DNA from 3 places in the Rhizobium sp. CFBP 13726 genome. Region 3 is predicted to be linked to each of the others. Evidence: predicted binding sites of a transcription regulator. Region 3 holds the regulator's gene; each other region holds the start of a gene.
What was found. The regulator LexA, encoded in region 3, represses DNA repair genes until DNA is damaged. The targets are predictions, from matches to a motif close to TGTTCNNNNTGTGTTCNG.
Positions count from the first base shown of each region.

Region 1: IFT66_RS17205 (DUF2461 family protein) is a predicted target of LexA. The motif match lies at 1,524-1,541, and genes of this name have one in related genera.
Region 2: IFT66_RS00740 (energy-coupling factor ABC transporter ATP-binding protein) is a predicted target of LexA. The motif match lies at 1,941-1,958, and genes of this name have one in related genera.

Region 1 is NZ_JACYUU010000004.1:73,041-76,316, reverse strand. Features, by position in the region: gene IFT66_RS17215 (LacI family DNA-binding transcriptional regulator) at 1-760, opposite strand, end outside; gene IFT66_RS17210 (DUF2256 domain-containing protein) at 1,201-1,353, opposite strand; gene IFT66_RS17205 (DUF2461 family protein) at 1,584-2,234, shown strand; gene IFT66_RS23950 (DUF3253 domain-containing protein) at 2,389-2,646, opposite strand; partial or broken gene IFT66_RS23580 (ribokinase) at 3,115-3,276, opposite strand, start outside.
Region 2 is NZ_JACYUU010000001.1:152,750-156,025, forward strand. Features, by position in the region: gene IFT66_RS00725 (acyl-CoA thioesterase) at 1-8, shown strand, start outside; gene IFT66_RS00730 (biotin transporter BioY) at 13-576, opposite strand; gene IFT66_RS00735 (energy-coupling factor transporter transmembrane component T family protein) at 606-1,211, opposite strand; gene IFT66_RS00740 (energy-coupling factor ABC transporter ATP-binding protein) at 1,208-1,885, opposite strand; gene IFT66_RS00745 (winged helix-turn-helix domain-containing protein) at 1,995-3,185, shown strand; gene glgB (1,4-alpha-glucan branching protein GlgB) at 3,241-3,276, opposite strand, start outside.
Region 3 is NZ_JACYUU010000001.1:886,240-889,515, forward strand. Features, by position in the region: gene IFT66_RS04370 (ComEC/Rec2 family competence protein) at 1-1,414, shown strand, start outside; gene lexA (transcriptional repressor LexA) at 1,395-2,114, opposite strand; gene IFT66_RS04380 (VOC family protein) at 2,307-3,182, shown strand; gene kdsA (3-deoxy-8-phosphooctulonate synthase) at 3,187-3,276, shown strand, end outside.

The DNA of each region.
Region 1 (3,276 bases), on a different contig from region 3:
GGACGTCAAGCGCCAGGATGCGGTCAAGGGCGAGGACACCGCCTGATAGCGAATTCTCGGTCACCACAACGAGATCTTCATCGAATGGCAGACCAGCCTCGGAAAGCGCATGCATATAGCCATCGATACGGTCGTGCCCGCCATGCGAACTTCGCAACGCCTGGGTAAAGTGTGCGATGCGCCGATGTCCAAGCGAAATGAGGTGGCGGGTGGCGATATATCCACCTCTCTCAAGATCGACGCGGACGCTTTGAATTCCCGGTGCGGGGCTAGGCTCCTGCAGCACGACAACGCCGACACCGCGCTTTACGAGAGCAGGTAGTTCCGGAGCAGCGCAGTTATTGTGTCCTGCGACGATGATCCCGTCGTAAGCCGCCCCTTGCAACAAGAGCGCAGTGTGAAACTCGCTCAGTTCGTTGCGGGACGAAATGATCGTGACCGAATATCCGCGCAAACTGGCTTCCGCTTGCGCCGCACTCGCGATCTCTAGGAAGTACGGATTCTCCAAGGTCGGCAGAATGAAAGTGATGATCTTGGTGCTGCGCTGCCGCAGGCTTCTGGCGGCATGATTGGGCGTGTAGCCCAACTGGGCAGCGGCGGACATCACGCGTTCCCGTGTCTCCGGAGAAATGCGCACGGCACTATCCCGGCCATTGAGCACGAGGGAAATGGTCGCTTGGGAGACACCCGCGAGGCGTGCGACATCAGCGCTTGTCGGTGCAGCGGCGGCCGAATGTTCACCCGTGGACTTGCGGTTCATCGCGGACCCTACACTTGCTAAATCGTATTAGCTAATACGTATTAGCACGAGCGACGGGCTGTCAAGCCCTCAAATGGAGGCGAAATCAATCGCATCGTCGCGTCCTTTCTGGAAGGGAATAGGTGACCGTCGGAGGCAGCTTTTGTTGCCTTCAGCGTATGGGAGATCCGCTTCACGGTCTCGCCTACAGCGGGATGCTGAGGAGGCTCCGGACCCAATGGCTTTGCATGATCTTGAAAAAGCCCGTCCCCAGTAAGTGGCTCCTTCAAATCGAGAGCTATATGGTAGGGTCACTTGCAGCTGGGAGGATCGACGAGCAAACGTTCCTCGCCTCCGTTGCTGCGGCCACGTTCAGGTTTCTGCGAGGGCGCGATACGCTCGTGCGCCAACACACCCACCGTTCGACGGGTCTTGCACGCTTTATTATGCTAGCAACGTGATCATGACGTGGGTAATGGCTTGAGCTTAGAGCGGCGGCAGCGTTCAGAACAGTACTTCACGTCGCTCCAGTTCTTGGCCCACTTCAGCCTCCATGCAAAAGGTTTTCCGCATGTCGCACACGTTTTTATCGGCAGATCCGCTTTCTTGACCATTCTCGCCATATGGATCCTCTCCTATTCAACGTGTTTACGAAATGCGAACGAACCACTCGCCGCTCAGTTACCGAAGTGGCAATTCCACGAGCCCTACCCTATCTGGGGAAGCACTAAGCGATTGGAAGCACCCGACTTCAACCTCTTTTCATGTCCGCTCGAGCTATTTCTGTTCACTTTACGTTCCGCCTGCCCTATGACAGGCGGGTTTGCCATGTTTGAGACAGTGGATGATCAACCGATCGACTTTTGAATTTCTAGAGGAAGCCTCCAGTAATCACGGCGCCGAGTGGCTCGACGACAACCGAGCTAGACTTGATTGCGCGCGCCGCGACTTAATTGAATTCACCCTAGCGTTAGCTAATAGCACAGGGTCGATCGACAAGCGCGTAGATGAGGCCAACCGAGATCCCCGCAAATGTTTGAGTGCCGCGTCTATCTCGAAAGGCACCTGCTGCATCACGTTGCGAGTTTCGCCTTCGAAGAACGCAGCCGCGACATATTACATGCAAATCTCTCCGCACAGCTCATACAGCGGAGGCGGAGCGCTGCTACCCCCGCCACGGCTTGCCCGCATTTTGCGGCAAACAATCGCAAGCCACACCGGCAAATGGAGAGGGATCGTCGAGGGTCCATTATTTCGGACATATTTCCCAAATGGTCTGACGGGCGGTCATGATTTGAGCGCCAGCGGGTACGTCAGAAATCACGACGCGCTCGACTTTTTCAATCTCAAAAACTTCGGAGCCTGTCGCAACGTTTCTGACGAGATGCTCGTGTCCTCCAATCTTGTCGAGGAAATAGTAAAATCATTCGCCGCTGCCCGCGCGCTGGTCGATTACATCAATCGGGCAACGACTAAGCTCCCCGAGTCTCGATAACCGGAAGGCTCTTACGCGCAAACTTACTGACCCGAAGCTTATAGAGATGAAAAAGTAGGCTCGCGACTATCAGCACGGTCGGGATGTGCTTGATCGGTTTCCTGTCATTGAGATTGTTTAGGACGCTAAAAAGGTGGCCGCAGACGTCTCGGCATTAGAGATTTTGCTTGCGAGCACTTATACGGTAGGGACCGGCTCTCTCCCCCATTACGACAGATCTCCAAGAAAGGGTGATCTCTCGTCGCGCAATCAAGGCATCAACCGCTTCATGGACGGCTGGCATGTAGTCACGCCACTCAAGCGGAGCGTTGTGATCATTTGCAAGGCTGCGCGCAACTTCGCTCGGGCACGTCGTCCCATCAGGTCGACTGACGACAAAACTTAAAATGGTCGATTCCGCATTCGCTCGCATGGCTCGTCCCCATTTAACTGAACTGTCTCGCGGGTCATTTGACAGTTACATTGTCTCAGCAAAGCATCAGGCAAGACCATCTCTGCGCAATATGTCTTACAGCGGTGGTGTTGCGCTGGACGGCTCCGTTTTGAATAAGCGAGAGAGCTACTTCGTTCAGGCAAAGCGATATGGAAAACCGTTCAACCATGCGGCGGCTTTTGACGCTGTCTCAGTTGCCGGGAAACGCAGCGGATCGTTACTCAAGATCTAACCGATGCGCCACCCCGTCATCGCAGAGGCTTTGGAGGCGCCATTGATTGTCAGCTTGGAATACTTGAGCCACTGCTCGATAGCAACAGTGGTGACGAACCTGAAGGCGTCATAGATGGTATTGCTGATCGGACTTGAGGCGAAAACCCGCGTCCGCGTCGCAGGCATCATGACCGGGACGCCGCTGCAGATCTCGACGTTGTCCGAATACGGGGTTGCCGAGCGCACGCCGGCCTTGGCTGCGGAAACCGCTCGGTTGCCGCCCTTGCCGCAACATGCCGGGTTCCAGGCGGAGCCGGTGACTGTTTCGCCTTTGCGCGGCCGTGCCGGACCGGACATTTGACGATGATGTCGTAATGGAGACTGCCGAAAACGACG
Region 2 (3,276 bases), 730 kb from region 3:
TCGACTGACCGCTTACGCGCGCTGCGGCAGCAGCGGATAGCCTGCCATCACGGCCCGACCGGCGAGCGCCGCAATCACAGCCTTCAGGACGTCGCCCGGAATGAAAGCGAGCGAGCCGAGAAACGCTTTGACGAAGCCCATGCCGGTGATCAGCGCCAGATAGGTGATGCCGATCCCGTAAAGCACGATCACGCCGCCCATCAGGGCTGCGATAAAGAAGTTCACGCCCTGCACCAGCCCCGCCTGGTCGCGACCCACCATGATCTGCGACAGATATCCGGTTACCATCGCGGCAAACACCCAGCCGATCAGATAACCGGTCGTCGGCGCCATGAAGACGGCAAGGCCGCCGCGGCCGCCGGACAGAACCGGCAGACCGATCGCTGCAAGCACCAGGACCAGGAGGACCGCGATCGTGCCGCGCTTGGCGCCGAGCACGACGCCGGCCAGCATCACGCCGAGCGATTGCGCCGTGATGGGGACGGGAATGAAACCGAGCATGACCGGCGGCACCAGTCCCAGCACGATGATGATAGCGGCAAACAGGGCGGCCAGAACGAGATCACGAGTAGGCAAATAGCTATTCCTTGACGACTGAATCTGTATCACTTCTGCGCACGGATTGCCCGGGCGTCAATTGCGCTGGCAATCTCGTCGGCATTCTTCAATGTGAGGATGATCAGCGGGACGATGATGGAGAGGGTTCGAGGGCGCAACCCTCGCGCGATATGCGCATCGCGGATGGCCTGGTGACGCAGCAGGATTTCCGGAATGAAGCGCAGCACAAGCCCGATCGACAAGCCGATATCCGCAGCTTTTACAAGCCCGAGCTTTTCCAGCGGCGTGGCCGCAAATGTCACTTCCGTAATAAAATCGCCGGTAGTAGTCGTGGCCGTCACCGCGGACGCAAGAAGCGCCAGCGCCGAGAGCCGGAAAAACACGCTGACGGCCTCGACTGGGCTGTTGAAAACCAGCGTGAACAGCGCAACGGCTGCGATGGTGAGGAAAAGAACCCGCAGCCGCAGCCATGTTTGCCGCCATCCGATTCGCAGCGAAGCGAAAAGCAGGCCGCTGGCGACCGCACCGACGCCAAGTACTAACGGCGACTGGATGAGGAACAGAGCAAGGCTTGCGGCAGCCAGCAGCACAAGCTTCGCCCGGGCGGAAAGCCGGTGCAGAAAGCCGCTACCGTCCACGTAAAGCGTCTTCATGCGGCAAGCTCGCGGTAACGGGCAATGATCTCGGCAGCGTTTCCGTCGCCGGCAAGCCGGCTGTTGTCAAACAACAGAACCCGCTCGAAGCCCGCGATGAGATCGAGATCGTGGGTGAGCACTATGACGTTTTCGGGGAGCTCGCTGATCGTTCGAGCCACCAGGTTGCGGTTCTTCAGGTCCAGCTGGTTGGTCGGCTCGTCCATGATCAAAATGTCCGGTTCCGTCACCAGAACCGAGGCAAAGGCCGCAAGCTGCAATTCGCCGCCGGAAAGCTCGTGCGAGCGACGGTCGGCAAGATGTCCGATGCCGAAGCGCTTGAGGATCGCCGTCGTGCGGGCCTCGATTTCGCCTTTCGAAAGCTTGCGCGACATCAGGCCGAGCGCGATGTCTTCCTTCAGGATCGGCAGGATGATCTGGTTCTGCGGGTTCTGGAAGATGAAACCAACCTGCGCGCGGGCGCGGTCGGTGTCGGCCTTGGTATCGAAGCCGTTGACCACAACATTGCCGCTCGCGGGAGAAACCAGACCATTGATCATCCGCGCAAACGTTGTCTTGCCGGAGCCGTTGAGGCCGATCACGCCGATGCGGCGCTCGGTCAGCCGCACCGTCAGCGGATGCAGCGTGACACGCCCGTCGAAGCGGGCTTCGGCCTTGTCGAAATGGATGTCCAATGCCGGTCCTCGGTTGCTGAACGGTCTATATCGCGGCGGGAGCAGAGCGGGAAGGCGGAATGAAAAGTGAACATTGCATCCGGTCCACTGTCGCCCTAGTCTCGTTGCCATGGCGATTCTGATCAACAATGCCCGCGCAAGATGGATTTTCATCGAACGGCAGCAGCTTTCCGCACCGCCGACCCGTGCGCTCAACAAGGCCGGTCTTCTGCAACTGATCGATGATCTGGGCTTCGTCCAGGTGGATAGTATCGCCACCGTAGAGCGCGCCCATCACATGATCCTGTTTTCGCGCAACCAGACCTATCGGCGCGAACACCTGACGTCGCTCTTGGAAAAAGACGGCGAGCTGTTCGAACACTGGACCCACGACGCCTCGATCATTCCGGCGCGTCTGTTCCGCTACTGGAAGCACCGCTTCCGCCGCCGCGAACCGATCCTCGCCGAGCGCTGGCGCAAATGGCATGGCGAGAGTTTCGATTCCGCCTTCGAGGACACGTTCCGGCACATTTCGGAAAACGGCGCGATCATGTCGCGCGACATGAAGATGGAGGATCACAAGTCCGGCGGCTGGTGGAACTGGCACCCGAACAAGACGGCGCTCGAATATTACTGGCACACCGGCAAGCTTTCGATTGCAGGCCGGGTGAATTTCCAGAAGATCTACGATCTGACCGAGCGCGTCATTGCCGCCCACCATCACGAACCGGATGTCAGCCACGAGGACTTCATCGACTGGGCCTGCCGCAGCGCGATGGAAAAGCTCGGCTTTGCCACATCGGGAGAACTCGCTGCCTTCTGGGATATCGTCACGCCGGAAGAGGCGAGGGACTGGGTGAAAGCGCATCGCGATGAACTCGTCGAAGTCCTGATCGAAACCGCCGACGACAGCCGCCCGCGCGCTTCCTTCGCGTTCTCAGGCTTTCCCCAAAACCTCGGCGATATTCCAGAACCGCCGGCACGGGTGAGGGTGCTCAGCCCGTTCGATCCGCTACTGCGCAACCGTGACCGGGCGGTGCGGCTGTTCGATTTCTTCTACCGCATAGAGGTCTTTGTGCCCGAGCCGAAGCGGCAATACGGCTATTACGTCTTTCCGCTTCTGGAAGGCGACCGCATGATCGGTCGCATCGACATGAAGGCGGAGCGCAAAACGGGTGTGCTGGATGTCAGGCGGCTGTGGCTGGAAAAGGGTGTCCGGGCATCCGCGGGCAGGCTGGACAAGCTCGATGCCGAGCTGCAGCGGGTGGGGCGGTTTGCCGGTGTGGACAAGGTCGTCTATCGGGACGGCTGGCGGGACTAGGTCCCGTCAGCCGTTTCATCTCTTGGAAGCGCTCAATCCGGGCGATGCCGGGGACTTAACCCCGCCACCGCAAATACACCGTCGCAAGTGG
Region 3 (3,276 bases):
TTACCTGATTTCCGGGTTCGGGGTTTCCGCCGAGCGGGCCTATATCATGATGGCGGTGATGCTGGTCGCCGTGCTCGTCGATCGACCCTCCATCAGCCTTCGCAACGTCGCCCTTTCGGCAATCATCATCCTCGCCATCTCGCCGTCGGAGATTTTGGGTCCGAGTTTCCAGATGTCGTTTGCGGCAACCGCGGCACTGGTGGCAGGGTTCGCCCTCTGGACGCGATATTTCGCGAAAGGAAAGGAGGAGACAAAAGGTAGCAACCATTGGATAACGGGTGTCGCGGCGACGTTCCATTTCATTGCCGGGATCGTGGTGACGTCGCTGATCGGCAGTACGTCGACGTCGATCTATTCGATCGAGCATTTCCACCATCTGACCACCTACGGCCTCGCGGCCAATCTCGCGGCCATGCCGATCATTTCCTTCGTGGTGATGCCGGCAGGGCTTGTTGGCATGTTGCTGATGCCGTTCGGGCTGGATGCTCCCTTTCTGTTCATCATGGGCGAGGGGCTGCGGATCGTCATTCGCATTGCCGAGATCGTCGCCGCATGGGGCGGCGATATTGCCATCGGCCGGCAGAACCCGCTTTTCCTGCCTCTGGCGACGGCAGGCTTTCTGCTTCTGACGCTGCTGCGCACGCCGCTGAGGTTGACAGGCGCGCTGTTCATGGCGGTGGCTTTGCTCTTTGCGGTCCGCTCAGGCTCGGCGCCGAGGCCTGATATCGTCATATCCGAAGACGGCGCATCGGTCGGCGTGATCCAGGATGACAAGATCACCCTCAATCGAACCCGACCGCCGGGATTTATCTACGATCAATGGCGGCGAGCGCTGGTGCTTGAGACCGGAGAACAACCGCTCGCCTTGCCGGTTCTTGCCTCTTCGGAACCAGCGCGAGGTGCCAGCCTTGCGAAAAGCGATGACAGACCATCTGGACCACATTCGCGACCGGATTTGACGCGCCGGGAAATCGAATATGTCAGGGGTTTTCTTCAAGCATTGAAGCCCGGACGATTCGCCTGTCTGCCGAAAATCCTGTGCGCGGCGCAGACTGCTCAGGACATCCGGATCGTCACTATCGAAGACAACCGATACACCGGTCTTGCCTGCGATTTCGGTCGGATCATCGTCTCGCCCGGCGCACGCTTCGATACTTGCCGCTCCGGCGCCTTGCTTCTCAGCGGGCGGACGTTGCGCCGGACTGGCGCACTGGAAATCACCATTATTCCGAACGCGACAGCGCCAGACATCAAGATTACGGCGGCGATGCGAGACAGCGCACAGACCTCAAGCCGTCCGTGGACCGTCCACCGGTTCTATGACTGGCGAACGCGACAACTCGACTTTGGCATCCCGGAGGCTGTTGCTGCGCATCTCCGGGATGACAGCGTTCTTAATGATAGCGGCGAATAAGGCCGACAAGCTTGCCCTGGACCTTCACCCGGTCGGGCGGGAAGATGCGGGTCTCGTAAGCCGGGTTTGCAGCTTCCAGTGCGATCGAGGCACCCTTGCGGCGAAACCGCTTCAGGGTCGCTTCTTCCTCATCGACAAGGGCAACGATGATATCGCCTGGACTTGCGGTGCTGGTATTCTTGATGATGACGGTATCGCCATCGAGGATGCCGGCATCGATCATCGAATCGCCCTTCACTTCGAGCGCGTAATGATCGCCGGAACCCAGCATCTCGATCGGAACGGCGATGTCATGGGTGTTGTTCTGGATCGCGGAGATCGGCACGCCGGCAGCGATTCGACCCATGACCGGAATGTTTGTCGAGAACGGATTGTCCGCCATGACCGGCGCCGGCTTCTGAGCGACGACCGGTTGCGTTTTGCCGAGGCTTCCCTCGATGACACTGGGAGAAAATCCCCGTCGCGGATGAAGGTTCGCCACATAGGCGTCAGGCAGCTTGATCACTTCGAGCGCGCGTGCTCTGTTCGGCAGACGGCGAATAAAGCCACGCTCCTCGAGCGCGGTGATCAGCCTATGGATGCCGGACTTCGATGCAAGGTCGAGAGCGTCCTTCATTTCGTCAAACGACGGCGGCACGCCTGATTCTTTCATCCGCTCGTGGATGAACAGAAGTAACTCCTGTTGCTTGCGTGTCAGCATGGACGGGACCCTCAGAATTGGAAACAAATGCAGAACGGACGCTATATGTTCTATCTGTGTTCCGCAAGCCCCAAATTTCTGCTCAAGAATAGTCTCATTTCAGCGTTCGATCACGTATTCAGTTCGTGCGCAGCACTTGCCGAGTTTCCCGCGATAGCCAATGTTCTGCGGAATAAGACTTTGGGGGTGTAAGTGGGTAACAAGTCAGTCGATCATTTGGTTCTGCCCGTTGCAGATCTGGCGTCAGCGCGGGGGAGGTTGACCGCTCTCGGCTTTACTGTGGCACCTGAAGGTGTTCACCCTTTCGGCACAGCCAATGCCTGCATATTCTTCGCGGATGGCTCGTACCTCGAGCCACTGGCCATTGTGAACCGTCGGCAAGCCTCGCTTGCGGCAAAACGAGGCAACGTGTTCACCGATCGCGACATCCGCTTTCGCGGCCAGCGGAAAAGGGAAGGTCTATCGGCGGTGGTCGTCGGGACGCAGGATGCAGCGGCCGATCATAGCCGTTTTGTGGACGGGCACATGTCTGCGGGCGAGATGCTTCAGTTCTCCCGCCCGATGCAGTTGCCCGATGGTGGGGAGAGCGAAGTCTCATTCCGTCTGGCGTTCGCGGCAGTCCCCGAGGTCGATGACATCTTGCTGTTTTCCTGCCAGCGAATGGCCGCATTACCGGCAGATCGCGGTGGTCTAGATGAGCACGCAAACGCCGTTACAGGCCTTCGAGAGATCGTCTTTTCTGCAGATGACCCGCTGGAGTTTCTGCCGCTTCTCGAAACCGTGTTCGAGACGCAACCCGAGCAAGGGAAAGACGGTCTGCGGATCGAAGCTGCCAATGCCAGCATCCGCATTCAATCCAACGACACGTTCAGCGACGAGTTCCGGTCTTCGATGAAGCCCTTGTTATCGTCGCGCCTCGCTGCGCGCGGGATCATCTTCAAGACCACCGATCTCGCCGTGACAGAGATCACCCTTGCTGCTAATGACGTCGCATTCATCCGCAGGGATGGCCGCGTGATCGTGTCGGCAGCCCCGGGGCAAGGTGTGGTTTTCGGTTTCGAGGAATAGTGAAATGACAGTCTCCGCCAATTCTGAAGTGTCCGTGGGCGAGGGGAGTTCGAAAGTCGTTTTCTCAAACACGGCAAAGCTCTCGCTGATTGCC